DNA from 2 places in the Desulfosporosinus paludis genome. Region 1 is predicted to be linked to the other one. Evidence: riboswitches for the same ligand, from Rfam matches in the RefSeq annotation. Region 1 holds a riboswitch; the other holds the start of a gene.

Region 1 (16,209 bases):
GGAGTTCAGTGATGCCCTTGATCTGATCCATGAGGCGGGTATTTCAGAACAACAGATTCTAAATACCTCACCTGAGCGGGTACTAGACTATTTGGCGATTCGACGAAAACAGCGCCTAAGCAGGGCCTGCTGAACTGGTACTGATCTCGTTTAATATGGGGCATGAAGATATATCATTTTGACTGCAAGAAATACTGAAACCATGAGAGAAATGACATGAAAATATAGGTGAATATATCCAGTTACTAAATGAAAGAAGCTCGTGAAGAAAAGGATAGAAGGTTAACAAAAAGCCTGTAAACTATAGGTATTGATTCCTAAGCTGAGGATCGTGTGTAGATTTTTGTCGTCCGATCCATATGAAATATCATGGACCCCACGTTTTTTACTTAAAAAAACGGAGGTCCTTTTTCGTATAAGGCGAGGTTTCGGTGTTTTCAATCCACCCCCCTATTTAAAGCGAAAGCAGGACAGAGAGCCGTCCTGCTTAACACAAAATATTACTTAGGTTTGGGCGGGTTCACTGGAGACGGAGCTGGACTACTTTTTCTTGGAGAACTTGATGGGTTAACCTTGTCTAGTAAAAACATGATGTTCTCTCCTTTGAAAGTCAATTTATATTTAGTCTTTGCAATTACAAGATTTCTAAACGTCAATTATGCCGGACTTTCAGTAGATCTATTATACTTAATGAAGCAAATCTAGTTTCCGACCGAAATAGCGATAAATACCCTTTCAGAGCTTTTCGCGATTTCATATCAGCTTGCTAATTTTAATGATAAGCTTAGAGAAGAACTTGTTAGTTATTTTGAACATAACGAGAAAAAGTACCCACTGACAATTTACATCAGTGGGGTTTGCGTTTCTTGGAAGAACTAGATATCCTTGTAATTGTAAAACTGCTTATTAAACCTCTTTGCTATAAAAATTCTTATTTATTAGGATAATGAGTATTTTAAATTCTTATAGCTGCTGAAACTTGTTTAAGACTTGCTTTCTTTTTCGTGGATAATTCCAACCCTTTTTAAAGGGAGACGGGGAATAATTTTGATGTTTAGATAAGTATCTCGTCGAGTCCAAGGGAGGAACTATATAGTCCTGAAAGTTAATCACTAAGACCAATTAATGCTCAATACGCCGTAGGTTTGCGCTTATCGATGTGTTTAAGCAATTTGGGCAGACATAAACAGGACTATTTGCGGCCGGAATAATATTTATTTTTAGAATTTCAGCCGTATATTGGATCCACTTGCTTAAATGATCCATGCTCTGACAATTAGGACAACTCAACCACACTGTCGTTTCACCACCTTAGTGTAGTTTATGAACGACAGGCGAGCGGTGCTACAAAAACATATTCATATCACAGTTTGGAAAGGGCAAGCATTATTAATTAACGTTTATGAATTAACATAGTAAGCACATAATAAGCATTTAATAAGTAAGAAGCTTTTTTACTAAATTTTGAAGAGGAGTTTTTAGGAAATAAGAATGAGTTAATCAATTGATTAATTGGGATACATGACACAAATCTATCCAAATAAAGGTTGTAACGCTGTATAGAAAATTATGATAAACTATTCTAGTTAGACAATTAATAAATAGACAAGTTCCACTGCTTGCTTGGTTCAATCGAAATTACGTTAAGTAAGGTAGTGAGGAGTTGGGGGTATGCCAACAAGAAGGACCTTTTTAAAATGTTTAGCGGGGTTGGGGTTTGGGTCGTTACTATCATGGAACGTAATGTTGCCGAAAGCAGCAATTTCGAGATCAATTAGAACCTTAGAGCAGCCATGGACAAAAAACCAAAAAGCAAAGTTATCGTTCGTTGTTGTCAGCGATATCCACATAGCCCGATTAAATGCTATAAGAAATTTCACCGCATTACTAAAGGATAATTTCAATTCCAAACCCGATGCAATGGTAGTTGTAGGGGATTTGGGAGATGGCCAGTCGAGGGATTATCATATTCTTAATAATGAGTTGGCTAGTCATACGTTAGACATTAATTATCCAATCTATTGGACAATTGGGAACCATGAATTTTATGGAGGCTTTTATAAGAATGGGTCTTGGTCACCAGATACTTTTCCTAATGGGCAGACCGATGCTTTAGCCATTAAACGTTTTCTAACACTGGCTGAGAGAGAAAAGTCTATGGAGATACGTGGGTAAACGATTATCACTTTATTTTTTTGGGCACTGAAAAATCACGGATGAGCGACAGGAATTATATGGATTTCGCTTTTTTATCGGAGACTCAATTTAACTGGCTGGAGGAGGTTCTTAATAAAAATAAAAAACCTTATAAGCCTATTTTCGTCTTTCTCCATCAACCAATGCCTTATATGACATTAGGCGGATTACAGCGGGGTTATGTACTTCAATGGCAAAGGTTAAATGATATATTGTCACAACACCCTGAGGTCATTCTATTCAACGGGCACACTCATTATGAAATAGATTATAAAAATATGGTGAGCCAAGCTAACTTTGCAATTTTTAATAGTTCATCACTGGCCTATCCTATTGATAAAAACAGAAATCTTATTAAGAATTCAGCTCCGGGTTTAGTCGTAGAGGTATATGAGGAAAAGGTTGTCATCAAAGGTCGGGAATTTTTGACTCAGGACTGGATTAATGCAGCGGAAATCGCTGTCCTTGAACAAGCGTAAATTCTCAACTGAAGAACAACGTTAAAACAAAGCGATTGCTTTCTGAATTGGCCTTCTCGTTTTTCACGATTGTAAAAACTGAAGGCTTTTTTAATTGGGCGTCAAGGATGTCTTGACATCCTTGACAAATGCAATTCCTTATAAGATAATTTATTAACTAAATATTAGATCGTTTAAGAATTAGGTGGTAACCATGAAATCCGATGAAATAGAAGCTGTTGTACGCGAATTAGACCGTGCCATGGTCCAATTTAAGAGATTTGGTGGACAAGTAAGGTGTTCTCAAGCCATAAGGCCCAGCGAATTTACTTTGCTTAACACTATCATTCAATATGCCCATTCTGATTCTAAAGGAATAAAGGTTTCTGACTTGAGTGCCCAGCTTCAAATTACGCCTGCAGGAGTCACTCATACCATTAATTCCTTAGAAGAAGGGGGATACATAGAGCGTCTTGCCGATCCCACTGATGGGCGTGTTGTACTTGTTAGGGCAACAGAAAAAGGCAAAGAGATTATCGAACATATGAGGATGGAACATTTTGAATTCTTAAAAGGGCTAACGAACTTTCTTGGGGAGCACGACAGCAAGGAATTAATCAGGATCTTATCATCTGCTTTAGGCTATCTTAAGGAGAAGCGCTAATATAAATACGAGATTTCAGTCTTGCATTTTTAAACAATATATACTAAAATATACCATCGGAGGGTTGGTGTGGGAAATGGATAGTCTTTTCCACGCTTTTTAATAAGAAAAAGAGGTGCAATTGTCAAAATGGATTCCCTAATGTTTTTAATTGAAGATGCTCGCCGAAAACTAAATGATTCTGCAAAATGCAAGAGTTTGACCGATCCCGAAATTGTGGATATGAGTCAAAATTTAGACAGATTACTCAATGAGTTTTATTCAATGACGGAATCAGGAACTTTAGCTTCGTAAGATTTGAACGAAGTAGTGTTGATTCCCCCATAGAAATTTGACATAATTCACCTTTAGTTTTTACATAGTTGAAACAAGGAGTCTTTCATCTTTTTGAAAGGCTCCTTGTTTTATTGCTAAATATTAAGTTCCTTTAATAAAGTTGAGAGTTTAGATAGTTACATTAAACTAGGCCAATCGTTCTAAAGATCATACTAACCAGATCGGGAAATACGGTCGAGAGAAGTAACAGCAGGGTTAGTATGATTAAAATGAACGTGAATGCCCAAGAGACAACATTGAAGAACTTAGTATTGACAAAGTCTCCCATAATGCTTTTCTTACTGGCAATGAGGACCATAAAGATGAGGATCGGAGGCAATAGTACGCCGTTCACAACTTGAGTGGTCAACATGACATGATAGAGAGATAAGTTAGGCCATAAGACAATCGCAGCCCCTAAGACGATAAGAACGGTATAGAGGCCGAAAAACATAGGGGCCTCTTTATAAGATTTGCTGATGCCGTGTTCAAAACCAAAGGCCTCGCAGACGGCGTAAGCCGTACTTAAGGGAAGAACAAAGGCAGCCAGCATCGATGCCCCAAGAAGGCCAAAGCCAAACAAGAAGGTTGCATATTCTCCGGCTAACGGTTTCAAAGCCAGTGCTACGTCTTTAGCTGTTTCAATAGGGATCTTATTGACGTAGAGGGTTGCTGCTGTGGCTACAATAATGAAGAATGCGATAAAACCTGTGAAGAACGATCCTATTAATACATCCCAGCGGGTATAACGATAGTCTTTAGCCATGATTCCCTTATCAACTACGGATGCCTGAACATAAAATTGCCCCCAAGGAGTTATCGTAGTACCAATTACCCCGATAGCCATCATCAAAAAGGCTGGGGTTCCGGAGAAGGAAGGGGTAATGGATTCTATTAAAACCCGGTGCCAGGGAGGGTTGACCATGACTCCGGAGATAACATAACTAAAAAATGTCAGACAAAGGAGAAGGAATATCTTCTCGATCTTTCCATAATCCGTTTTAATGACCAACCACCAGATGATGGCACCCATTACGGGGACAGAGATGTATTTGCTCACGCCAAAGATTTCAAAACTTGTGGCAATTCCCGAGAATTCCGAAGCAGTTGTTCCTAAATTGGCAATGAGTAGAACACTCATGGCAAAAAATGCCCATTTCACTCCGTAGTGTTCACGGATTAAGTCCGATAGTCCTCGTCCCGTAACAGCACCTGTGCGAGCAGAAATTTCTTGGGCAATCGCTAAAAGAATCGTACTAATCAGCATAGTGAAGATAAGGGAGTAGCCGTATTTGGCCCCGGCAGCGGCATAAGTGGCAATTCCGCCGGCATCATTGTCGGCAAAGGCTGTAACAATCCCTGGACCCATTACAGCTAGAAACAGTCCAATTCGTTCTCTGCGATTCATTCATTATGCCCCCCTTTGGCCAAGCGTCGGCGGGCGATTAGGGTGGAATGGATCTCAGCACGCGGACGGTCGGGCATTAATAACTCGAGAACATCATCCACCGTAATAATACCTAAGACTTGATCCAGATCATTGACGACTGGGACCGCAAGAAGCCCGTATTTGTGGATGATCTCAGCAACTTTTTCGTGATCATCATAAGGGGAGATTTTGACAATCTTCTTATGCATAAGGTTCCTGAGAGGAGTATCTGGTGAGGCAATAATAAGTTCTCGGAGAGAAAGCACACCTTCGAGGGTTTCTTGTTCATCGACGACATAAAGATAGTAAATCGTTTCTGCTTCAGGTGCCAAGCGTCTCAATTCGTCGATGGCTTGCTCCGCTGTGAGCCAGATGGGTAAACCGATGTATTCTGTGGTCATAAGCGAGCCTGCAGTATCGTCTTCATATTGCATCAGTTCACGAACATCTTCAGCATCATCGGATTCCATAAGACGAAGAAGTTCTTCGGATTTCTCTGTAGACAACACGCTTAAAATATCGGCGGCCTCGTCAGCAGGCATTTCCTCGAGAATGTCTGAAGCCCGTACTTCATCCATTTGAGTAATCATTTCGACTTGGGCATCTAATTCCATTTCGACCAGAGCATCGATGGTTTGCTGAGAATCAAGAGATTCGAGGAAATGCGCTCTTTGTCTGTAGTCCATATCCTCTATAAGGTCAGCGATGTCTGCAGGGTGAAGTTGGCGGAGTTGTTCTTTTTCTCGGGTCAGTTGGAGAGAGGATGTCCTGTTTTCCAGAGGTTTAATATATTGACAGCCGACAAAGTTATTTTCAATACGACTGAGTAAAAATTCAACCCCTAAGCGACGGAAGAGTCCTCGAACTCCGATGTCAACGGCGACTAAAACAATGTATTGATGGTCTTCACGAGATACCCAAGAGAGTGAAATGTCGTTGACTCGTACTAACCTTGAGCCTTCAAGATCGATGATTTGTTTATCTAATAGCCATTTTCCAATAAAGGTCTCGTCATCATGCAAGGGACAGGTCTTTTGCGGATCAAAGGTAATATTTAAACGCAGACCTTCTTTATCCCAGGATACGACCCATTCGATTGGGATAAGGGCAGGGATTTCTTTGGCATAACGAATGCCTGTAACCAGTGGCGAGGCGTTGTCCCAGCGCATCGCGAGGTCATATAGTCGACCGATGCGGTGTCCTTGGGCATCCCAGATTGGCTTATTGGATAGTTGGCTGAAGTAAAACTCACCCAATACTTTCAGATCGTTCATTTGACTGCCCTCCTTTTAGTGGCGGAGTCTGGCGCCTATGGCAAAAGGACTCCTGCCGGTATTATGAAAACTATAATTGCATAAATGATAGGGGCCAGAACCCATAAAACCACCTCCTTAAATTTCCCAAAGATAAAGATTCCATGAGCCGTATTGGAATATAATAAAAAGACCTCTACAAAATAGAAGGTCATAGTGAAAACGCTTGGCCCTCCCTTCTCGTTGAGTTTTAGCACTGCATAGCGTAGAGTTATCTCAGCCACATTAAGTAAAACCTTATGCCGGTAATACCTGTTCTACCCAATTGGCGTCTCTCGACATTTCTGGGCAGTGGCTTATGTTTATGCAGGAGCCTCACCTAACGGAGATTTATTGTCTACTTCATTATATGTATAATCTATCAAATTCGTCAACATTTTTGCCTAGAAATTAATTATTCGCTTGATCTCCATCGATTAATCACGATTGCTTGTAATTCCTCGAAGATACTTGATGATTTAGCGACCTGCGTTTGTCTAATCAGTGTTTTCTTAACTTTTGCCTTTTCTCTTGTCCTTATGATATAATCGTGAAGGAATTAATGACGTAAGTCTCGAGAGGAGGGTGTTTGAATGGCAAAACACATTCAGACGATTGTGAAAGCAAACCTAAGTTCAACTGTTAAAACGGGAGGCTGTGGAAATTGTCAGACCTCTTGCCAATCTGCATGTAAAACATCATGCACTGTTGGTAACCAAGTGTGTGTTAAATAACATTAGGTCTAAGTTTGTACATGATCTCAGAACCCAATCCTTTTACGGGCTGGGTTCTGTTCTATTTATTTAGAATACTAAAAAATGAGAGCGAGGACGTCAATGTTTAATTTTGGGGAGCTAGAGGGGTATAGTTTAAAAAAAAATGTTCACTTTTTTCATCAAGGCGATTTATTTATTGCCTATGATGTTAATTCGGGCTCGGTACACGTGCTGGATGAAGGAACATTTGAGGTCTTAAGAGCTATTCAGAGTCTTGATATAAAGGAAGGTCAGCCTTCGCTGGAAAAATTAGAGGAAGCTCTCTGTCTTATCGGTAAACAAGACCTTAACGGACTGGTACCAGAGATCTTAGAAGAGCTAGAAGAACTCCGTCAAGAGGGAACGATTTTTTCCAAGGAGACAGGCCGGGTCAACTTAGCTTACCCCGAGAAACCGATTGTAAAAGCAATTTGCCTGCACGTGGCTCATGACTGTAATTTACGTTGTGAATATTGCTTTGCCGGGACAGGGGCTTTTGGGGGCAGCAGGACTCTGATGGATTTAGAGACAGGAAAAAGGGGTATAGACTTTGTCTTAAAGGCTTCCGGACATAGAAACCATTGTGAAGTGGATTTCTTCGGAGGCGAACCGCTGATAAATTTTGATGTGGTTAAGGCTTTGGTCGAATACGGCCGAAATGCCGCGGCTGCCGTGGGTAAAACCATTAAGTTCACATTGACAACGAATGGTGTTTTATTGAATGAAGAAATTCAAAATTTCCTCGAACAAGAGGAGATTAGTGTGGTTCTGAGTTTAGATGGGCGTCCGGAGGTCCATGATCGAATGCGTCCGCATGCGGATGGCCGAGGAAGTTATGCAGAAATTCTTCCGAGAATCCAGCAGTTTACCGCTTTAAGACCAGAAAGTTCGGCCTATGCTTTGGGGACCTATTATTATGTACGGGGTACTTATACCCATTTTAATTTAGACTTTGATCGCGATGTTTTACACATGGCGGATTTAGGGATTAATCAGATTTCTGTTGAACCTGTGGTGGCAGAACCGGAAGATCCCTATGCTTTCCAAGATGGGGATTTAGAGAATATTCGCGAGGCCTATGATCGTTTAGGGGAGGAGCTCATCAAGCGCCGTTCGCAGGGACGGGGTTTTAATTTCTTTCATTTCAACGTTGCCCTGGATAAGGGACCTTGCCTTCTTAAAAGACTTTCGGGATGCGGAGCGGGCCACGAGTATGTTGCCATTTCTCCGGAGGGAGATCTCTACCCCTGTCATCAATTTGTAGGACAGGAGAACTACAAACTTGGTTCGCTGTATGATCAAGACCCGTTATATCTAAAGCCAGATGTGGTTCAGGAGTTCCGTGCCGCAAATATTTATTCTAAATCAGCATGTCAGGAGTGCTGGGCGCGTTTTGCCTGCAGCGGAGGCTGTCATGCCGCTAACGCAGCCTTTACCCAGAAGCTTACTGAGGTTTACACTCTGGGATGCGAGCTGCAAAGAAAACGCCTTGAAGTGGCTCTTTACGTTAAGATTAAAGAAATTCAGCAAAATGCTGAGGGGATGACTCTTCCAGACGTTCGTTGTTAAGGTTAGAGAAAGGGTATTTTCTCAGCATAACAGTGTTTCGGCCAGGAATATCCATGGTTAAAATGTTATAACTATTTAGAGCGGATAAGCTCGTTGGATATAGGTTTTCGTTGAGTCTTTAGCAGGTGTTAGGAGGAAGAATATGACGATTGTACGTTCTGCATGTCCCTTAAACTGCCCAGATGGATGCGCTTTCATGGTAGAGGTAACAGAAGGTGGTCTCCGCGTAAAGGGGGACCCCTTGAATAGCATTACAAAGGGGTTCATCTGTTCTAAAGGACAGGCTTTGGCGAAACGCGTCTTTTCTGCCGACCGATTGAGATTTCCCCTCTTAAAACAAGAAAAAGGGTGGAAAAGAATAAGTTGGGATCAGGCCTACGCGCTCTTCAGTGAGAAAATCGAAGAAACCGTGTCCAATGTGGGATCTTGGGGGATCTTCCATCATTATGATTATGGAAACAATGGAGTCCTGCGGGAATTAGACCGGCGATTTTTTCAGGCTTTGGGAGGGGTCACGGAACCTCGGGGGAGTATGTGCTGGGGAGCTGGTTACCGGGCACAGGAGTTGGATTTTGGCGGGGTTTATTCGAGCTCGTATGAGGACCTGGAGGATGCGCGGACTCTCGTATTATGGGGGAGGGATCCGGCAGTTACCAATGTCCACTTAATGCCTTATTTATTAACGGCTAAGAAGCGAGGAGCCCGTTTGATTGTCATAAATCCAGTTCGTGTCAAAAGTGTGGACTTCGCTGATGATTTTTATCAGGTGCGTCCTGGAACGGATGCAGCTCTGGCCTTAGGGTTGAGTCATATTATCCTAAGCGAGCGTTGGCAGGACACTCTCTTTATTCAAAATTATGTTCATGGGTTTGAAGAGTTTGCCAGGAGAGCCAAGGAATTTTCCCCAGAGAACGTGGAAGCAATAACAGGAGTCAGCGTCACTCAAATGCACGAACTAGCGAGACGTATAAGTCACGCTCGTCCGGCGGCGTTCATCTTAGGCTATGGGCTTCAACGCTATGTGAACGGAGGAAACACGGTCCGGGCGATTGACGCCTTGGCAGGGATAAGTGGGAATGTTGGCTGGACAGGTGCGGGTGTGCATTATGCCCATCAGTATCATCACGGAAAAATGAATTCGGTGCAGCTCTCGCCGGACCGATATCAGGCGAGGACCTATCCCCATCCTGTTCTTGCGGAAGAACTGCTGAAGGCGGACCCTGCCATTAAACTCGCGGTTGTGACTCGGTCGAATCCACTGGTACAACAGCCGAATTCTCAGCTTTGGAGAGAGGTTTGGCGACAAATACCTTTTAAAGTGGTTCTGGATACGGTGATGACAGAAACAGCAAGGCAGTCGGATTTAGTCTTGCCGGTAGCGACGATATTTGAAGAAGAGGAATTAATGAGAACCTCTTGGAATCCTCTGATTCATTATGCTCAGAAAGTTATTGAATCCCAGGGAGAAGCCCAATCGGAACCGGTGATCTTTACTGAGCTGGCTAAGCGTCTTGGTCTGGAGAAGGATTTTCCATACACCTCAAAAGAGTGGATCGAATTTGTCATTGAGCCGTTGACTGCAGCCTATGGTATTACCCTTGATCAGCTGGCCCAAGGACCGATTTCTGCACCCTACATCCCTAAAGTGGCTTGGGAAAACAAGGAGTTTAAAACACCCAGCGGCAAAATTGAGCTTTCTTCGAAACTTGCCCAAAGAGAGCTTGGAGATTCTGTCGCAACCTATGTCTCGACGGGGTCTTCAGAAGACAAGACAGAGTTTCCTTGGCACCTTATTACCCCTCATCCGGGGAATACGTTGCATTCTCAATTTCATCAAGTCGATGGGTTTGTCGTGTTTCTCCACCCGGATTTAGCCGGGAAATTTCGCCTTAACTCCGGAGATCGGGTCATTGTAGAGACGAAGAATGGGCAGCTTGCAGCTTCGGTTGTTCTGTCAGAAGATATCCATCCTGAAACAGTGGTCTTGCCGGAAGGCGCAACCACGGATGGCTTTGGGGTTAATCAGTTGATTGTCGGTAAAGGTTCTGATGTTGGGGAAAGTACGTCGTATTACGAGACGTATTGCCAACTCAGAAAATGGTATTTAGATTAGGGTATGGGTTGGACGGATTGAGCAGGCATGGTACAATAAAGCTGGAATAATATGGCCAAGGGGGCGATGTGTTGAGGAAACGTCAACACCGTGTTTTTGCAATGATTCTTGTGGTTCTTATAGCGATTGCTATGGTAGGCTCAGGGTTTGCTGTGTTTTTCGGCGGCAGCGGTATACCTGCTCCTAATCAAAATTCAGCGACAAATACAAACACTCTTGCTGATTATCAGGCCAAGAAAACTCGCCTGGCGACCCTTGCTGAGCAGGCGAAGACGGATACGGGCAATGTCGCTTTACAAACGGACCTTGGGAATGAATATTATGACGCTGGCCTTGAAGCAGAAACAGTAGCGCCTTCAGAGTCTGCGGAGAACTATAAACATGCTGTTGAGGCTTATCAGAACGTCTTGAAAGTGAATAAGGATCCAAATGTAATGGTAGACATGGCAACTGCTGCGTTTAAGAGCGGGCAAAATGATCTTGCCGAAAAAACATACGTTGAAGCATTAACGATTAAGCCGGATTTTCTTAACGGGTTAGTCAATTATGGGATATTCCTTGCTAATGTGAAACAAGATCTGCCAGGGGCTATTGCCCAGTGGCAGAAAGCTCAGAATTTAGCTCAGCCAGGTACTGAACAAGATCAGATCAAAGCTTTTATCAGCCAGGCTCAAAGTCAACTTAAGGGAGGTACTAATTCGTCCGGAGGTGGGGCTTCAAACCCGAATCCAGCGCTGAAAAACGGAGCATCAACCCCTGCACCTACAGGGAAGTAAATCACCGGAACGGAGGAGACGATTTCATTGCATTTTACAACGTTGGCGAGCGGAAGTTCCGGAAATGCCATTCTTGTCGGTGAAGGCCACAGACATTTGCTGGTGGATTGTGGGATCAGCGGCAAGAGTTTGTTATCGAATCTTTCTCAGTTAAACATAGAAGGCTCGGAGATTGAAGGAATTGTCGTTACTCATGAGCACATTGATCATATTCGGGGAGTGGGTGTTCTTGCTCGAAAGTTAAAGATTCCGATCTATGCTACAACCGGTTTATGGAAAGCTATGAGTCATTCTTTAGGGAAGCTCGCTGAGCAGCAGCGTATCGAAGTAAACACCTCCTTTTCATGCGCCGGGCTCGATATTTTGCTCTATCCGACTTCCCATGACAGCCGAGAAAGTTACGGTTTGAAGATTGTGAGGCCTCAAAAAAAGGACAGGGGTCATCTCGTTGTTGGCATAGCCACCGACAGCGGAAGAATCACAGAAGAGATGCACCAGCATTTGAAAGGGTGTGATGGCCTCGTAGTCGAAGCGAATTACGACGAGGAACGGTTACATAATGGCCCATATCCGGCATATTTAAAGCGGCGGATCAGCGGACATTACGGACATTTGGAAAACTCGCAGCTGGCCCAAGGGCTAACAGAGTGGATTCAGGAAAATACCCAGCGGGTTGTGTTGGCCCATTTAAGTGAGGAAAACAATACCCCGGAAATAGCCTTGTCGACGGTGCTGCATATCTTGAGCGAATCGAGTGTCCCTGAAAGGTGCCCGAGGTGAAGGTTCATGTTGCCCCTCGGCATACACCGCATGAACTGATTATTTTAAGGGAATAATAAAACCTAAGGAGGGTGCGCATGAGTTATTATGACGACCAAAATAATCACTCGAGAAAAGGACCGGGCCTTCTCTCAATGACAGTTATTGCCTTGATCAGCGCTGTGTTGGGCGGGGTCATAGCAGTAGCCTTAATTCCTTCCATATATGGCAATAAACAAGTTGGACCGACGAATCAGGTTATTTTAAATGGGCAGGGGACAACCCCTACGATTAAAACAGAGGGGACTACAAATTTTCCTGTAGTTCAGATCGCCAAAACAGTTGGCTCAGCAGTCGTTGGGATTGCTAACTTCCAATCCCAGGGTTCCTTGTTTGGCGGAGGTGGCCTTACAGAAGCAGGTAGTGGTTCGGGCTTCATTGTCGATGCCCAACACGGCTATATTGTCACTAACAATCATGTCGTTACGGGTGCGGAAAAAATCGTTGTTAGTTTGGCAGATGGACGCAATATCACTGCCAAGTTGGTAGGTGCCGATGACCGTACAGACTTAGCGGTGGTTCAGATAGCTGATACCTCGAATTTAACGGCAACCCAAGAAGGGGATTCGACGAAACTTCAAGTTGGTGAATCTGTGGTAGCCATTGGAAATCCTGGGGGTCAGGAATTTGCCCGCTCTGTGACGGCTGGCGTGGTTTCAGCCACGAATCGAGTCTTAGATCTTCCGGGGGAATCGAGTTTTAACCTCATTCAAACCGATGCAGCCATTAATCCAGGCAACAGCGGGGGGCCGCTTGTGAACTATCAAGGCCAAGTCATTGGCATTAATTCGGCTAAAAATCAAGAGCCAGGGTTTGAAGGGATGGGCTTTGCCATACCTATTTCAGATGCTTTGCCGACGATTAAGCAATTAATCGAGAAAGGATACGCAAGCCATGCAGGTCTGAACGTTCAAATTGATCCGCGCTATACTGCGGAGTATGCGAGCCAAAGAGGATGGCCGACTGGGGCCTATGTCTCCAAAGTTACTTTGGGCGGACCTGCCGAACGTGCCGGTATTATAGCCGGGGATGTAATCACAAAAATCAATGGCAAAGAGGTTAAAAGCTCTTTGGAATTGACCCACGAGCTGTTTAAATTTAATCCGGGTGATAAGGTGTCGGTGACAGTATTTCGGAACAATAAGACAACAGATATGTCGGTCACTCTGACAGAGATTAAGTCGCAATAAAAAACAACAGCTTCCGCTCTTGCTGAGGCTCGGCGCAAGCCGAGCTTTCTTTATACGGATCGAAAGTATAATATACGCCACATGCTTTTTGTAGTATCAGTACAACCAGTAACTAAGGCAGCCGTTTTAGCCAAGGCTTACAAGTGCGAAGATAGTGTCTATGGGAGCCAGCCAAGTTTTCTGGATATTGTCGTTAGAGTATTGCGCAGGAAGTTGAACTCTGGCCATGTATACGGTATTATGTAGGACAAGGATAAATCGGCAAAAGCAGGATCATATTAACGAGAAAGGTTGATCATTGATGGAACATAAACCCTCCTCCAATTTTCTGAGGAATATACTCCTCGAAGATCTGAAATCTGGTAAGGTCGATCATATTGTTACCCGCTTTCCACCTGAGCCCAACGGCTATTTACATATAGGGCATGCTAAATCTATCATCCTTAATTTTGAATTAGCCGATGAGTTCAAAGGCAAAACCCATCTGCGTTTTGATGATACGAATCCCATAAAAGAAGATACCGAATACGTTGAATCGATTAAAGAGGATGTACAATGGTTGGGGTATGAATGGGACGAGTTGTTCTTTGCTTCGGACTATTTTGAAGAAATGTATAGCCGTGCAGTGTTATTAATTCAAAAGGGAAAAGCTTATGTCTGTGATTTGACGGCTGAGGAAATTAGAAGAACACGCGGGTCTTTGACGGAACCGGGGCGGCCAAGTCCTTGCCGCGATCGCTCGATTGAAGAAAATCTAGAGCTGTTTGAATGTATGCGGCGTGGAGAATTTAAGGATGGGGAGAAAGTTTTACGAGCCAGAATTGATATGGCTTCTCCGAACATCAATTTGCGGGACCCTGTTCTCTACAGGATTGCTCATGCCTCCCATCATAATACAGGAGATAAATGGTGTATTTATCCTATGTATGATTTTGCGCATCCTTTGGAAGATGCCATCGAGGGCGTTACTCATTCAATTTGTACTTTGGAATTTGCGGATCATCGTCCTTTGTATGATTGGGTTGTGCGGGAATGTGAAATGAAAAATGTACCGCAGCAATATGAATTTGCCCGTTTGAATATGACAAATACCGTTATGAGCAAGCGTAAGCTCAAGCAACTTGTCGAAGATAAAGTAGTGGATGGCTGGGATGACCCACGAATGCCTACGATATCCGGACTTCGGAGAAGAGGGTATACCCCTGAGGCGATGCGCAGTTTCGCCCGAGAAATTGGGGTGGCCAAGGCGGACAGTGTGGTTGATACTAAGATGTTGGAACATTTTATTCGAGAAGATTTGAAACTTAAAGCGCCACGTACCATGGCTGTCTTAAAACCGTTGAAAGTAGTTATCACTAATTACCCGGATGATCAGGTCGAGATGCTGGAGGCTGAAAACAATTCGGAAAATCCGGAAATGGGTACACGGAAGATTCCCTTTTCCCGTGAAGTATATATTGAGCAAGACGATTTTGCAGAGAATCCGCCACCGAAGTATCATCGTCTCTACCTAGGGAATGAAGTGCGGTTGAAAAATGCTTATTTTATTAAATGCAACGAAATTGTTAAAGATGAGTCGGGCAAAGTGATTGAGCTGCACTGTACCTACGACCCGGAAACCAAGAGTGGTACAGGATTTACGGGCAGAAAAGTTAAAGGGACCATTCACTGGGTAGATGCTCGTCAAGCTCTTCCCGCAGAATTTCGATTATATGAACCTTTAATTTTAGACGATGATGAAACAGACGATGGTACCTCTTTCATGGATCATATCAATCCCAATACTCTGGAGATTTCTCACGGTTTTGTAGAACCAACTTTGAAAACAGCCAAGCCGCAAGATAAATACCAATTCTTCAGACATGGCTATTTCAATGTTGATCCGCTCTATACTACTTCCGATCAGCCTGTTTTTAATCGGATTGTATCCTTGAAGAGTTCCTTTGAACTTCCTAAGCAATAGGAAAAAAGCAAAGCGATAAATTATCTTCAGGGGCTTGAAATATCGCCTACCTGAGCATTGGTGGCAGAAATCAAATCGGAAGGATGTAAGAAAATCTGAAGTCCCCGTAAGCCAGCACTAATGGAGATCTTTTCTTGATGATTTATCGCTGAGTCAATATAGGTCGGGTAGGATTTTTTTATTCCAAGTGGGGATACCCCTCCCCGAATATAGCCCGTAAGAGGTTGGACTTCTTTAAGAGGTACAACCTCTACTTTCTTATTTCCGCTTAAAGTCGCCAGACCTTTAAGATGAAGTTCGTGATCACCTTGTATGCATGCTACCAGGACCCCCGTTTTGTCGCCGCGGGCGACTAATGTTTTATACACTTGTTCGATGGGTAGTCCAACTTTTTGGGCGACAGAAACGGCGGATAAATCCGACTCGTCCACTGGATATTCTTTAAGTTCATAAGATAATTTCATTTGATCGAGAATGCGTGCCGCATTTGTTTTGCGCATGGTTTTTTGACCCCTTTGATATCATTTTGTTAAGTGTATTTCTTTGCCTTCCAGCAAGATCCATTATTCGATAAATAAGAATTTTTTCCTTCAAATTTATAATTAAGGTAAGTATTGACAGAGTGTACTGAACACGTCTATACTTAATAACAGTTTCAGTCTGAAAGGAG
Region 2 (16,209 bases), 560 kb from region 1:
GTGGTTACTACCAATAAGAGTGTTAGGGTCACCATGATCACCGTTGTGCTCCATGCAACCCCATTAAAGAATTTGGAGTTTGTATAAGTTCCCATGATCCTCTTTTTATTGATGAGAACCAGCATAAACACGAGAACAAACGGTAAAAGGACACCATTGATGACCTGAGACCAAAGCATAATTAGAACTAGTGGTGCATTAGGAATAAGGATGATTAAAGCTCCCAAAATTATGATAATCGTATATAAAGTATAAAATTGCGGTGCCTCGCGGTAGGACTTATCAACGCCTGCTTCAAATCCCAGTGCTTCACACACATAATAAGCCGTCGCTAGTGGCAAAATTGTGGCTGCGAAGATGGACGCATTGAAAAGTCCGAAAGCAAATAGTACAGAAGCGTATTGACCTGCTAGGGGCCGTAAAGCAATTGCGGCATCTTTAGCATCATTGATGGAGACACCCGCTGTATGCATCGTCGCTGCAGTCGTAACAATGATAAAAATAGCCACGATATCTGTAATGAAACATCCGAAAATAACATCTAAACGTGAAAATTTATAATCTTTGACAGTAACTCCTTTCTCCACGATGGCTGACTGAATATAGAACTGCATCCACGGTGCGATGGTCGTACCGACCAAACCTACAAACATCGCAAGATATTCGGAATTTGTACTAAAGCTCGGAATAAATGTAGCTTTTGCTACTTCACCCCAATTCGGGTGAGCTAGAAAGCCAGCTAAAATATAGGTTATAAAAATTGCACTGGCGATCAGGAAAACTCTTTCTACTCGTCGGTATGTTCCTTTTACAACCAAGAGCCATACGAGGAGCGCCCCTAGAGGTACGGTGATATATTTACTGACTCCGAAGACCTCCATACTGGAAGCCACTCCGGCGAACTCAGATACTGTATTCCCTACGTCTGCTATAAGGAGTCCTATTAAAATGAAGATCGTCAATCGTACTCCAAAGTTCTCACGAATAAGATCCGCAAGACCTTTGCCCGTAACCGCCCCCATACGGGCGCTCATTTCTTGGACAACGATCAATGCTAAGGTCATTGGAATGAAAACCCAAAGGAACTTATATCCGAACTGAGCGCCTGCTACCGCGTAGGTCGTGATTCCACCGGCATCGTTATCCACATTGGCCGTGATAATCCCAGGCCCTACAATGGCCAAGAACATTAAGATAGTACGCCATGAAATTTTATTTTTCCACATGTAGTTCACTTCCTTTAACGATTTATCACGAATACGTTAGAAGGCTCGTTGTGGGCCTACTTTTTTTGTGAGAGTACATCATCTACGGTAATAATTCCTATGACTTTCCCAGATGCATCGACTACCGGAAGGGCCATTAGACTGTATTTAGAAAATAAGCGTCGAATTTGTTTCTCGTCCTCTCCAGCCTGGACGCTAATTACTTTTGTATGCATTAACTCGCCAATCTTTAAATCGGTTGAAGCGATAATAAGTTCGCGCAGCGATACGACTCCCTTTAAACGCCCTACGGAATCAACCACATAAAGATAGTAAATATAATCTGCCTCTGGGGCTATTTCTCTTAGACGTTGAATGACTCCATCAGCCGTAAGCTCTTCCGAGAACACCAAGAAATCTGTTGTCATCAGACTGCCCGCAGTTCCTTCATCATATTCCAGTAGTTCACGTAGATCAGAAGCTGCTTCATCTTCCATTAAACTTAATAGCTGATCAGAATCATTTTCCCTCATCTCAGATAACAGATCTACTGCCTCATCTTGTTCCATTTCTTCAAGAATATCGGCAGCCCGTTCCTTATCCATCTGCCTAAGAATTGATACTTGCATATCCATGTCAACTTCAGCTAATGTGTCAGCCGCTATTTCGGGATCTAAGCGCCCAAAAAGCTCCAATCGTTCTTTGTGTCCAATATTCTCCATAATCTCAGCCAAATCTGCTGGATGCATTTTGGACAACTTGTCAGCTGAGATACGTAGAGCTAAGCTTTCGCCATCACTTGTCAAAGATCGAACCATGTCCCACGTAATGAAGTTTGGTTGTAACCATTTAGCGCTTGTTTGTAATTTAACCCATCCTCTTGGGAGAAGTCTGCGTAACAAACCAACAAGGCTGACATCAATCGACACAATATGAACCCCATTGCCGTCTCCAGCTAATTTAATATCATTTACCCGTACGAGTTTTGCCCCATTCATATCGACGATTTGCCGATCCAATATTTCACTTGTATAAATCTGCTTTTTTGATACCTTTTCAAAGTGTACCTCGGAAGCAATCACCCGTAGTGCGACAACCCGTCGACTAAGCATATAAATATCTTGCCAGGGAATGACTGTGAGTTCCCCATCATGCCTGATCATCAGTCCCCGAACAACTGGGAATGGATTCTCGGAATCTACCCATACATCCCTAACTTTACCAAGTTTACGTCCACTGCGGTCAACAATAACTTTAGCAATGAGTTCACTAACAAAGAGATCTGTTAATAGTTCCATCATTAATCCCTCCAATATCTAAGTAGTTTTATGAGCGTGTCTGCGTATAGTAATGCCTTTAAACTTCGTTCAGGACCCGCGTCCATAAAACCACCTCCTTCTTAAGAGAAATTAAAGGGTTATCTCTTTTTAACCATAAGTTCCTTTGATCTAGAAAGCGAAAAATACAAAACTGCTCAGGTTAACAGTATTATATTTCCCTTCTTTTGGGATGTGAGAGTAATTAATTGGGAGAAGGTGCTGAGACGTACTTGGGCTAACCGATCAGTCTCAACAATTACTTTCAAAATTACTCTCGATCTTTTGTAATCACATAAATCAGGGTCATCATCGGTACTCAAGTCGTCTCACCTCCTTAAACGCAAAAAAACAAAGCTTTCCTAGACAACGGAAAGCTTTGTTATGCACTCATACAAAATAGAAATTCACTTTCCTCCACTCGTTTGAGCTTTGGCACTGTATAACGTAGAATAAAATTCAGCCACATTATGTAAAACCTTAATCCGGTAATACCTGTTCTACCCATTGGCGTCTCTCGACATTTCCGGGCAGTGGCCTATGTTCATACAGGAGCCTCACCTAACGAAGAAATTTAATTGTCAAGTAGGATAATAACCCAATTTACGATGTTTGTCAATAATACTTTGTCGTCCTGACTAGATTTTCTTTGGATACGCTCTATAGATTGCTGAGACGTTAAGTTTCGAGCTAACACATTTTCTACTATTAGTATTATGGGGTATACACTGTTATCACGCTTACCGTCTGTGATGGCGATACCAACTCATTGCCAGTTCCTAATATTCGTGCTACAGAAAGAGCAGCCATAATTTGTCCCTGTGGATAATAGATCTCCACTTGACTTCCTCCAGAATCAGGACTAATCCATCTGGTGTTAAATCCGGCTTTTTGTAGTTCATTCCCCACTGATTGAGAGCCATACACATTGATAGTAACGGTCTTAGGATTTGGTATTGGTGATAATCCTGTGGAAGCCCCGATAGAACCATATGGTTTTAATGTATGACTAATTTCCTCTGGATCTAGAACGTCATAATAGGCACCTGATAGATAGCCCTCTTGGTTTATCCCATCCAACGGTGTGTTCGTAATATCTATTGAGTCTTTAACGGATCCAAGTCGAATTTGCTCCATTTGTGAACCAGATACTTCTAGGCCCATTCCTATTAGCATGGGTGTAGGAATATTGGTCGCTACATCATGACGCCATGTTTCTTGAAGTTTTTCTATATTTGAAAGGCTAATACCAGAGGCTAATAGCTTTGTTTTTAGCAGATTCAAAATTTCTAGTTCGGCATCTTGGCGTTGAAAATCATTTGTTCGATAACTATTCCCAGCAATATTTTGACGAATACGTATATAGGCCAATGCCTGGTCACCATTTAACGTTTGCAAGCCAGGTTGAAAGTTTGCCTGACTATATTCAGGATCATAAAGGCGTCCAGGAATATTAACCTGTATTCCACCCACAGCGTCAATGGCATCTGCAAATCCTTTAAAACCCGTTACGACGTAGTAATCAATCTTTAAGCCCGTAAGCTTTGAAACATATTTCACGGCCTGATTTGGTCCTTCTTCCGGACTTTGTTGTAGACCTAACTCAAATGAAGATTTAATTTTAGGGATGGGCTCTTTGTAATCTGGCATAGCAACCAACGTATCACGAGGAATGGAAATCAAGCTGACCTTATGTAAATCTGGATCTATGTGAGCAACAATTAAAAGGTCTGCTTGCCCCGCTGCTGTACCTAGAGACAGGGGGGTCGCTGCATTCCGTGCATTGTTTCCAATCAATAAGACATTAATCGGTCCTTTTTTCCCGTACACGTTACCTGTAAGCGATTGTCCTACATTTACCTGTAATTGTTTTAATTCGCTTTTGGGTATTTTAGCCAATTTTATAGGATATTTTAGGCTTACCAATGTTGCAAGAATCATTACTATAAATAGAAGACTTTTAAGACTTTTAAAATGTTGATAGTATTTATTCTGTGCCATATTATCCTCACAGTAAATAATTTATTTTCTTTCATCGAACAATTCGCAATTATTTATTGCATTTCATATTAGTAGCCTTGATCTGCTCTTGCTCCTTATCATTAAGTGTAACCTTTCTAAATAAAATAAAACCGTGTAGAAAACTAATTCTACACGGCAAACCATTTTTAATGTTAATAGCTTAAATTGCTATTAAGCTTTAGCCAGTTGGCTTCTCGAATACTTAAATGCTTGTGAATATCTGCCAAAAAGTAGCGATGCTCAATCCGGCGAGCAGAGTAACCATTGCCCAACCCCATATCCTACCAAACAATTTCGTCCTGTATTTTCCCATCAATTCTTTGTTACTCGTCATCAATACCAAGAAAATAAGTAGTGGTACCGTGAGAATTCCGCCGATAACTTGTGCCGCGATGGCGATGATATTTAATGGTAAATTTGGTATCAAAATAGTGAGTGCTGCAAGGACAAGACTTCCAATATAGATTAGGTAAAATTTTGGTGCCTCCGTTATCTTGTCATTCAGACTTTTGGACCAACCAAACAATTCCGCAATGCTCCAGGAAGAGGAAAGAGAAACAGTTATCGATGCGAGGAAACCGGCATTGAATAACCCGATTCCAAAGAGGATCGCTGGCCAACGCCCTACAACCTGGTTAAGCGAGAGCCCCCATCGTCGATGAGGGCTGAAAGGGAAAGTGATTTAACAAATGGCAATATATCTTATTACCTAAGTCGTCCAAATGCTACATCTTCCATAGATGGGATGAAAAAACTAGATATTATACTTCATTAAACTAATCAAAGTTTTCATTGGTTTATGCTATTGGTAAATTGTACCACTCATGCCCTCTTGTACATATTATGTATTATCTCTTAGCAAAGGAGGTAGCGCAAATGGCATTCGGTGGTGTTGATGTAGATTGTCGTCGTGGCGAAAGATTTGAAGGAATTGCAATTGTTGTCGTAATTATTCTTCTGCTTATCGCACTGGGAATCGTATTTTAAATTAGACATTATTTTTATGGAAAGGAGGAATATATTATGTACGGATATCCTGGTCATTTTCCAAACATTTCACCAGTTGGGGCTCCACCACACATTGGACCTGTAAGACCACCTGTATGCTGTTGCCCACCTGTTGCCCCAGTTGCCACTTACGGCGCTGGTGTGGGTATTATTGCTATCGCTATTTTAATCCTTATCGCTTTAGGAGTTATCTTCTAAAAATAGATTCCTCATCTTAAAGGGGGAGCTTAAATCGCTCTCCCTTTATGGTAAATAGAATTTGCGGAGCTTACCCATGTACAATATATTTTATGTAGAAGGAGTTGGTCTTATGTTTCTCATTCCCCTTCTCCTTATAGGGACTGCTATAGCGAGATCAAGCTATTATCCATTCTCGTATTGCTATCCCTATCCGTACCCCCTTACTTTTCGATAAACTTTCAATGAAAAATGCGTTAAAAATAATGATCGGCGGTTAAGGTGCTCATTTCTTTGCAAAAAAATTCTTGCTATGGCCGGTCGGCTCACATATCTTCCTATGTACTTAGCTGCTCCCTTTGCATTATGCATACGATTCTTCGTATGAACATAGAATCCTTCTTTTTGTTGACGGTACATTTCATCAATTGGCCTCTTATTTTCTCTCGTTTTAGGAAGACTCTTCTTTAGCTTGGTATGTAAGATTTGCTGCCACCGTTTCCTTAGCATTTCATAATGAAAATAGTCAATAATTTTCCACTGCTTATCTGACAAAACACTCGCTTTTTTTGTCCAATATCTCTTGAACTTTATATCGTTCTCTTTATTATAGCCTGGTTTAATTTACCTAAGACTGAAGCTAAACAGCGGCACGCTTTACTCATCATGGGTTTAGCAGGTGTGTTAGGGCTAATTATTAATGTCCTTATTTCTCACATATACTTTAGGCCACGTCCGTTTATGGTGCTCAAAAAGAGGACAATTACTCAGCTGATTCCTCACAGTCTAGACGCCTCATTCCCAAGTGATCATACGACCGGAAGTTTTGGAGTTGCTGCCGCATCCTTGGGGAAAGCTTCAAAATGGATTACTATAAGCTTCACTCTCTTAGCTATACTCAACGGAATTGCTCGCCTATATGTTGGAGTTCATTGGTCGACCGACGTCATTGCGGGAATTGTGATCGGGACGATTTGTGGCCGCCTGCTATGGAAATTCAGTTCTATATTTCAACCTATCACTGACTTCGGTCTGCGATTATTTCATTTTGGCAGTTATGAACCTAAGCGACATTGAAAGAGTAAGTTCCCCTGAATCGTGTAACAATACTATTGAACCAATGGTGTTTGCTTTTATATTTGGTACCAGGTGGATACAAATAACACAAATGTAAATGGTGCAATATCTGCGATTCGATTTGTAATCCTTCCACCTTTTGTCCCCTCTCGCTTTATCTAAATCAATTCTTAAAAAATATTGAATATAGTCGCTGGATTCTATAACCCATATTATCAATTTATCAATGTTTACTCAAAGTATTTTCTACAGATTTGCTTAACAAATAAGCAATGGTCTGATATCCGGTAGAATTTGGATTCTGCTTATCACTAGATATAAAACGGTTTAAATTATTTTTGAATATATTGTAAGTCGGTATAAACGTTGCTCGATCATCGTTAGCCAGCACGAGTTGTGTTTTGTAAGTCCAAGTGTCGAGGTAAGACACATTGTCTGTTGTATTGACGACACTTAAAGGATTATAGTTCCCTATCATAATAATTTGAGTTGTCTTATTTAGGGTTCTGATTTTCTTTAGAATGTCTTGTAGTTCTGAAACAAAGGTGCCTTGCTCAGTTTGAAAGCTTTGATCCTTCTGGATACTTTGGGCGGACTGGATTTGTTGAAGCTCGCTGCCGCCGATCGATATAATTAAGAAATCCGCGTTTTTAATCAAGTTATCGTCTTTCCCACTCGATAGTTGATTAGCTAAATCCTGAATCTTGTATCCGTCTACCCCTAAATTATCAACTTGTAAATCCTTCGGGGTCTGGCTTTTCAATAAATCAACTAAATAACCACCAATTCCTTTACCTTTCTCATCCCCCGTGCCCTTGGCAATGGAGTCTCCCATAAGGACAATATGTAAAACATTGGAACGATTAGATAAACCACCGCTCGTGGATCTAGTTGCTTTTTGGGAAACTAACTGGTTTGTTCCCGTTGTTGGAACCGATGCAAATGATACTGCCTTTACAAAACCAACCACAAAAACAAGAAGAGAAACAAAAGTAATACATATTGAGATGTACCAGAGACTTTTTTTGTACAATGTTTTCGCCCCCTTATACAAGAATATCTCGCTTGTTGAAATATACAAAACTTACTACAAGTGCTGTTATTGTCCAAACGGCAAGTACAGTGATAGAAAACGTCATGTTCATTCCTTGGATAGATTGTAAAGAACCGGAAATATAACTCATTAAATTCAAATTAGAGGTAAACAAGTATCTCGGTAACTGCCAAGTTGCCAAATAACTTGTCAATTGTGATCCGCCGATTAAAAATGCAAGCACAATTCCTAAGGAGGCAATGGAACTTCTAACTAACACCGAAATCATTAAGGAAATGGTTCCGACTACGATGGATACATAATAGGCTAGACCAAAGGCCATAAGGATATATTCCCACTGAGCGACAAAGGTAACATGGGATGTATCAAGCTTGCCTCCAACAATTTTAAATCCGGTGGCTACTGGTTCCAACCAACCTCCATACCCGAATAAGAGTCCAGAGATCAAAATTGAGAAGATAAATGAAAAGAATAAAACTACAGTTTCAAGTCCAAGTAATGCAATATATTTGCTCAGTAATAGTTTCCATCTCGGGATTCCCTGAACCAAAAGAAACTTAATAGTCCCCTCACCCATTTCACCAGATACCAGATCAGCTGCTAATAAAATCATGAGAAGTGGTAAGAACAAAGACATTGACTGGGAGATAATTTTCGTTGTGAAATTTGCCGCTGTTAAATCCACAGTATTGATATTGTTATCTAAATAAAACTGAGATTGTTCCATTCTTACTCTCGTTTGGGCACGACGGTCTTCATCCTGATAAGGACTGTCCAGTCTTGCCTGATAGTCTAAAATTTGCTGACCAACAATACTTTTCCAATCAGTGATGGCCGTTACACCAAGTCTGTTAGCAAGTTGGATTTTAGTTCTATTCAAAGAGTCATATTGTCCATAAGCAAAGGCGGCAACCATAATGAATAGTACCGCCAAGGTTATATAGAGTCTTTTTTTACCAACTATTTTTAGAAATTCGTTTTTAACGAGTTTATACAATTTTATCACCCTCCGTTAAATCCAGGAATAAATCCTCTAATGAACTCCCTACGGCGGTACAATATGAAATAACGAGTCCTTCATTCATAAACGTACGGTTTATTTCCTCGATGGTCAGTTTACCGATAGGTGCTCTAATGATATTTTTCTTAGTCTGGGTTACATTCAGGCCTAATTTAGACTTCAGAATTTCCTTAGCCTTACCGACATCCTCAAACTGCCATTCAACGACATTGTCGCTTTGAATCTCTTCTACTTTTGCCGTCTTAATGACTTCTCCCTGTTTCACGATCGATACTGTGTCACACATAAGCTGTAACTCAGTAAGAATATGGCTTGATACAAAGACAGACATGCCTTCCTCATAAGCCAGCTTTCTCATTAGTTGCCTAAATTCGGCGATTCCAGCCGGATCAAGGCCATTTGTTGGCTCATCCAGTATAAGTAGCTTAGGGCGACTAAGTAATGCTTGAGCAATCCCCATACGTTGTCGCATTCCTAGTGAGTATGTACCAACTTTATCATTAATTCGATGTTGTAACCCCACTAATTCTAGAACTTCATAAATCCTTTTTCTCTCAACATTTTTCATGGCTGCAAATTGTTCGAGATTCTCCATTCCAGTGAAATATTTGTACATATCCGGACCTTCTATAATACAGCCAACCCTTGACAACGCTTTACTAAATTCTTTTTCTAAGGAATACCCACAAATTGTTACGCTTCCCGTGGTGGGTTTAACCAGCCCTGCTATAATTCGAATCGTAGTCGTTTTTCCCGCACCATTTGGGCCCAAAAAACCAAAAATTTCAGAAGGATTAATTGTAAGATTAATATTTTTAAGTATTTCCCTTCCTTTTAGCTTTTTAGAAATGCCTTTTAGCTCTAAAACAGGATCAACCATAGTACACCTACTCTCTTTACAAATTTGTTAAGATTGTTACTTATCTACTTAGCCGAAATATCATTGTCTGTACCACTATACTCTTAGAATCTTTATATTTCCTTAAGAATTCTTTATCAATTGCGAATAAATTTTTATAATATCTCTTTGATCTCAACCCTACCGTGATCGCTATCTGCGCATTAAACAGGCTTTTGAGGCTGGAGTAGATACTCTTGATGAATACAAGGAAAACAAGTCGCGTCTTAAAAAGAAGAAACGGACATAAAAAATCGGATTGAACAGTTAAAAACTGTTAATCCAATTTATGATTCTAATGAATTCCGCAGGCAACTCAAAAATGCTTATTCACTTCTGATTGACCCAACCGTTCCTTTGTCTGAAAAACAGCGAGCTATACGTCAGTACATAAAAAATATTGAGTTTTCACAGCAAAACAATATTCTAAGAGTCAATTACTGTATTAAGAACTAAAATAGACTGATATTAGCTTTTATATAGTGAACCATTTAGGTATTAAGGGTCCCCCATAATACCTAAATGGTTCACTTTTTGTTTTGAAAAATTGTTCATTTTCTAATGTCCCCCCATTTTTATAGATTGATCGCTTGTTATTATCATTTTGCTGCTGATCGCATTGGGTATTGTCTTTTAATAACTCACTTTCAGACAGATGAAAAATTGTAACTCAATTTTTCATCTGTCTTTCTCAAGATCAACAATCATGTTACACTAATCAGCCTTTGAAGACAGGGAGCAATATATTCAACTTGAAAGGCGTTAACCGGTTCTATTTGTAGTTGAGAGTCGGTTTTTCCAATTATCTATTAACATATTAATCGTCTCATCCACGTTTACAACTAATTTATTCAATGAACGATCATGTCACGGGTAATCCTAGCCACAGATGGAATGTCATAATTAATCAAACTGTAATCATTCCCTAATGGTATGAATTTTCCCTGGGTTACCCTTACGCCAGATGAACCAGATTCATTTGTTTTATTTAATTCTTGAACTAGTTCTTCAGCATAAACATTATCTCTTTCCTCCAAGTTTCTAATTTTATTGGAACTCTGAATTTTATTACCTTTAATATTTGTTATAGGAATGCTACCTAGTTTCCAAACTTTTAAGATTTCCTGTGCTACCCTCTCCCAACCAAATCTCATTTCAGCTAAACGCCTCCCGTTTTGGCCCATGATCCGACGAAGTTTGGGATCGGAAAGCAGAATTTTTAGTTTTTCAGCAAATTCGTTGGTATCTTCAGGCTGCTCCACGATTAGACCGTTTTCCCCGATTACAACTTCTGGATTACCTCCCCGTGCCGTCGTGAGAAAGGGCAACCCTGCAGCCATAGCCTCGTAATGAACGCGGGCCAGCGGTTCCTGCCACTGAGAAGGACACACAAAGATATCTCCTGCCCAAAACCACTGGTGAACGAGATCGGCTGATACATAACCTGTCGTGATCACAGGAAAAGAGGCTCTGTCTGCCAGGGTGCGAACATAAGCCACGTAATCGGTGACCTTATTATCGCTGTACCATGTCCCCCCCACAACGACTAAAGCTATATTGGGGTCAGATGAATACGCTTTATTTAAAGCGTGAATTAATACATCTATACCTTTTTTTGGCGTCAAACGCCCAACAAATAAAATCACGGTTTTGGATTCAAGCTTATATTTTTGCCTCAATTGATTACGAATTTGAGCGGCTGTATTAGATTTTTCCCAAGGAATAAAAGTATTTAGGTTTACTCCAGAATAGATCGTATGAACTTTCCCATCTGCTTGAGGATAGAGATTACAAATGGTATTACCCACATAGTCACTAATGGTAATAATTCGTTCTACTTCATCGATTGCAGTTAGTGCATCATTAGAATGGATTTTATCATGATTAAACATATCGTTATGCATGCTGAGAATTATACGGGAATGAGAAGCAGCTGCACGAACTAATGGGATAAGACGGGGTCGGTTAAAGACATGAATAAGATCAAAGGAGTTACATTTAAGGAAAGCAATTACCTCTTGAGCATAGATTTCGAAGACTTGTCTACCATCTATTCTTACATACCGTATATTATCTGTATACTCTTCTTGTGGTAAAGAAGGGTCAGTTGTCCCTAAGATTGTTAAATCATGCTGGGTACTTAAAATTCCGGAGACTCCCTGAATATAAGTTTGAATAGCTCCACCACGAACAGGAGGAACCGGCAATTTTTCTGTACAAATCATCAACACCTTTAATTTATGATCTGTGTTTGTTCGTAACTTCTTTTTATCTCTTCGAACCTCATACTGTATAGTGTTATTCTTGATATGAAGACCTTCTTGGAATTCACTGGGTTTCAGGTTGGAATTCTTTTTACTTTCCAAGCTTTGCAATGCGGTGTTTTCCAGATTTTCTTTCATTCTCAGCATCTCAAGAGTTTCCGTTTTAAATACAGTTTTTGGGCCATAACTGCCTGTTAGGAAGTTTCGTCTATCCTGTTGAAGCTCATTCAAAGCTAAACACTTTGTTTCTTCCAAAAGAAAGAGATGCTCATTAATGCCTTCCAAATTATTACTGATAAAATTAACGGGATCAAACAGCATCTCATTGATTTGCTTATAGAACTCATTGGGAAATGCAAGATCATTTAATAAAATTTCGTAAGTTTCTAGATCGAGCGGATTTGCTTGATGGTAGGCATCAAGCATACCATGAATCCAAGTGACATCCCATCTCCCCATGTCGTCCATCGTCCCTGAAATGAGCTTACGAAGATCACGAACCGGAAAATCATAGGCTACTCCATCTAGATCAATTACCCAAAGACCACCGGGACCAAGCTGTCCGTTCGACCATCCGAAGTCCTGATGAACAAGTCCCCAGTGCTCTTCACCCAACGAGGCCATCTGAACGTAAGATGATTGCTCAAGATGGGACAATGAATCCAGAGCCTGTCGTTCAAAGATCTCAATGGAAGAAAGAAGTGATTGACTACCTGGAATTTCATTGTAAGCTTTGGCAATATCCCGAAACCATTTAATTTTAGTAATTATTTTACGATAGTAATCAGGCCAACCATACAATCGAGAAGCTTTTTGGGAGCCGATAGGTGGAATATATCCCCTGGTATGCCTATGAAACTCTCCCAAACCGTAACACAAAGCACGAGCACCTTCTAGATCCTTACTGGCCGGACTAAGGGATTCAATCCAATCTGTGACGATCCATAACTTACCGCCCTTTTCGACATAGAGCAATCCTTCCTTAGTCTTTTTTAATTCTGGGACTCTGCCGCCTTGTTTTAAAATGTAATCTTGTGCCCCTATGCTAAAGAGGCTTCTCGTCGGTTTGCGGTGTAAAACCTTCAAACTGCGAGGTCCTTGATCGGTTTCTATTTTCCATATAACACCTCCTTTGTCAGGTTTTGATGTTATTAGTGTTTTATTACGAACATCCATATCGTAGTAACTGACGACCTTCTGCGCCAATTCGTCAATTTCGGGAGGAATGTTCATTTCCAAATCAATGTTTGAAGGGAAATCTTCAGTATCCCATGGGTGAATTGAATATTCCGCCATTTTGTCGCCTCCGCTTCAATAAATACATAACATAAACTATTCTGCTAAGGCGCTGAATGTTAGTAGTCAAATTTAACAAAATCTTTAACCTACGCTATCATGTGCGAATACAATAAATAAATCGACATTAAATGAGAGTAGGTTGACCGTTTAATGAGAATATGTGTCGTAGGTGCCGGCTATGTTGGCCTCACAACCGCAACAGCATTAGCGGATTTTGGCCATGAGGTTCAATGCGTGGATATCGATCAGGCAAAAATTGAAAGTCTTCGCCAAGGTAAGGTCCCTTTCTATGAGCAAGGACTCCAAGAATTAATGAATATCAACCACCAAAATGGTCGGCTTCATTTTTCAATTCAGGTAGAAGAGAACATTAGAGATAGTCCAATTGTACTAATTGCAGTCGACACCCCTCCCAAGGAAGATGGCAGCAGCAATCTCAGTAATATTCACAGTGTGGTGGAAACCATTGCCTCAAACATTAAGGGATACAAACTTATCATAACTAAAAGTACTGTTCCACCGGGAACCAATGCTCTACTCTACCAAATGCTATTAGATAAGGGAGTAGAAGAGGATTTATTTGATATCGTTTCTAATCCGGAATTTTTACGCGAAGGTACTGCCTTATGGGATATAAAACACCCTAATAAAATTGTATTTGGCACTAGGTCAGAGCGGCCGATTAAAATTCTTAAGAAGTTATATCAAAAGGGTAAAGCTTCCTATATCTTTACCAGCTTAACCGGAGCCGAACTAATCAAATATGCCAGTAACACCTTTCTGGCGACGAAAATATCTTTTGCAAATGAAATGGCCCGTATCTGTGATGCTTTTGAGGTCAATTATATCGATGTTGCCAAGGGATTAGGAACTGATCCGCGTATTAATAGGCATTTTCTAAATGCGGGGCTAGGGTTTGGTGGATCATGCCTGCCTAAGGATCTTTGCGCTCTTAAGGATGCAGCTATGAGGCAAAATGTGGAGACAAAGCTGCTTGATGCTGTCATGGCGATCAATGATACTCAAATTGATATCTACTTGAAAAAGCTAAGGACAGTCCTCCCGAACCTAGAAGGAAAGCAAATTACAGTTTGGGGTTTGACCTTTAAGCCGCATACAGACGATCTTCGCACCTCTCCAGCAATTGCTCTTATTAAACAACTAATCCGAAAAGGCTGTTATGTGCACACGTATGATCCGATGGTGCAACAGGAATTAGCAAACGTGTCTAACTTTAATGACCAGTATGAATCGGTTAAAAATTCGGATGCCCTGATAATTGCAACAGAATGGGAACAATTTCACGAGTGCGATTGGTCAGAAGTAAAATCGAGAATGAAAGCCTCGATTATCCTTGATGCAAGAAACTGCATCGATGAGAAAATTGTGAGAAATGAAGGATTTATTTACCTGGGGGTAGGAAAACCATGAAAATACTTGTTACCGGAGCCGCTGGTTTTATTGGTTCACAACTTTGTGAACGATTGCTCCAAATGGACGGGATTGACGTCATCGGTATCGATGGTTTGATCAATCCAACACTTAATCAAACGAAACAAAGGAATCTTAGAGTATTGCTCCAGAATCCCCGTTTTCAGCTATATCAGAGTGACCTTCGTGAAGCCGACTTAGAGAAGCTTCTGGACGGTGTTCAAGTTGTCTATCATTTAGCGGCTATGCCCGGTGTTCGTACAAGTTGGGGACCCGACTTTCAAGCCTATGTCGAGCACAATATCATAGCCACCCAGAAACTATTAGAGGCGGCGCGTAAATCTCTGCTTCAAAAATTCATCTATATTTCAACATCTTCAGTCTATGGTGAAAAAGTGGGGAAAGTAACAGAGAATGTTACTCCTGCTCCCCTTTCTCCATATGGGGTAAGTAAGCTTACAGGGGAATATTTATGCAAGGTATATCAAGCTAGTTATGGAATCCCCATCGTTATTCTTAGGTATTTCACCGTGTATGGACCAAGACAAAGATCGGACATGGCATTTCACAGATTCATCAAGGGAATACTCCATCACGAGCCGATTAAAATATTTGGGGATGGGAATCAAACACGGGATTTTACCTTTATCGGCGATTGTATAGCGGGAACTACAGCGGCGCTTCATGCCGATGGCTTGATTGGAGAAACGATCAATATTGGCGGTAGGGAGAGGGCCTCTATTCTAGAGGTTATATCAATAATAGAGGATTTACTCTGCGAAAAAGCAATTCTGGAATTTTCGGAACAACTTAAGGGAGAACCGCGGGATACTTGTGCTGATATTACTAAGGCCCAAACGCTGTTGAAATATAATCCGGCAACAACTTTGAAAGAAGGGTTAGAACAACAGATCAATGATATTCGTCTATTTGATAAGGAGTTGTTCGATCTTAATCATTTTGTTCAGCACCAATAGCGAAAGTTAGTCATATACTATATAAATTCTCCGTCAAATCCGAGGAGAAATAGTCATGAAATTTAGTTAAGAAAGGTGAAAAGATATGGACAAAGAACAATTGTTGCAACAAGTAAACGAGGCTCTGACGAATGAAAACGAAGTCAGAATAGTCAAAGTCAAGTTTCAAAATGGAGAAGTAATTAGGTTTGATTTCGAAGAGTTTAAGGTTGAAGTCAAGAATGAGAATGACGAAGACGAAGACGAAGACGAAAATGAAGACGATGGCGACGGCGACGACGATGGCGACGATGGCGACGATGACGATGACGATGACGACCAAGAAGATCACGTAGAGGCCACAAGCACAATTAGCGATCAAAGTACTTCTGAGACTCCGCAAGAGGGTGGATGGAAAGTTAACAAGTAAGGTTGAAATCTATGAACTTTTGTTTAAAGCGTTCTTCTCGATTAGGAATTA

Evidence for each region. A riboswitch is a leader RNA that binds a small molecule or an ion and turns the genes downstream of it on or off. The one in region 1 is predicted to bind magnesium.
Region 2: another riboswitch for magnesium. It lies ahead of VZF35_RS17930 (magnesium transporter MgtE N-terminal domain-containing protein); the one in region 1 lies ahead of VZF35_RS15330 (magnesium transporter).

What each region holds. Positions count from the first base shown of each region.
Region 1 covers NZ_CP144211.1:3,038,531-3,054,739, forward strand. The annotation lists gene VZF35_RS15300 (phosphatase) at 1-133, shown strand, start outside; gene VZF35_RS15305 (metallophosphoesterase family protein) at 1,672-2,175, shown strand; gene VZF35_RS15310 (metallophosphoesterase family protein) at 2,235-2,675, shown strand; gene VZF35_RS15315 (MarR family winged helix-turn-helix transcriptional regulator) at 2,869-3,318, shown strand; gene VZF35_RS15320 (aspartyl-phosphate phosphatase Spo0E family protein) at 3,448-3,612, shown strand; gene VZF35_RS15325 (Nramp family divalent metal transporter) at 3,776-5,041, opposite strand; gene VZF35_RS15330 (magnesium transporter) at 5,038-6,336, opposite strand; M-box (ykoK) riboswitch at 6,544-6,709, opposite strand; gene scfA (six-cysteine ranthipeptide SCIFF) at 6,948-7,088, shown strand; gene scfB (thioether cross-link-forming SCIFF peptide maturase) at 7,191-8,678, shown strand; gene VZF35_RS15345 (molybdopterin-dependent oxidoreductase) at 8,821-10,791, shown strand; gene VZF35_RS15350 (tetratricopeptide repeat protein) at 10,860-11,567, shown strand; partial or broken gene VZF35_RS15355 (MBL fold metallo-hydrolase) at 11,595-12,403, shown strand; gene VZF35_RS15360 (S1C family serine protease) at 12,425-13,576, shown strand; gene VZF35_RS15365 (glutamine--tRNA ligase/YqeY domain fusion protein) at 13,878-15,539, shown strand; gene ybaK (Cys-tRNA(Pro) deacylase) at 15,566-16,039, opposite strand.
Region 2 covers NZ_CP144211.1:3,594,130-3,610,338, reverse strand. The annotation lists gene VZF35_RS17935 (Nramp family divalent metal transporter) at 1-1,226, opposite strand, end outside; gene VZF35_RS17930 (magnesium transporter MgtE N-terminal domain-containing protein) at 1,283-2,506, opposite strand; M-box (ykoK) riboswitch at 2,931-3,097, opposite strand; gene VZF35_RS17925 (LCP family protein) at 3,236-4,522, opposite strand; gene VZF35_RS17920 (divalent metal cation transporter) at 4,746-5,225, opposite strand; gene VZF35_RS17915 (hypothetical protein) at 5,567-5,749, shown strand; gene VZF35_RS17910 (transposase) at 5,939-6,283, opposite strand; gene VZF35_RS17905 (phosphatase PAP2 family protein) at 6,395-6,805, shown strand; gene VZF35_RS17900 (GDSL-type esterase/lipase family protein) at 7,029-7,838, opposite strand; gene VZF35_RS17895 (ABC transporter permease) at 7,852-8,865, opposite strand; gene VZF35_RS17890 (ABC transporter ATP-binding protein) at 8,849-9,760, opposite strand; gene VZF35_RS17885 (CotS family spore coat protein) at 10,630-13,338, opposite strand; gene VZF35_RS17880 (UDP-glucose dehydrogenase family protein) at 13,492-14,772, shown strand; gene VZF35_RS17875 (NAD-dependent epimerase/dehydratase family protein) at 14,769-15,749, shown strand; gene VZF35_RS17870 (hypothetical protein) at 15,853-16,158, shown strand.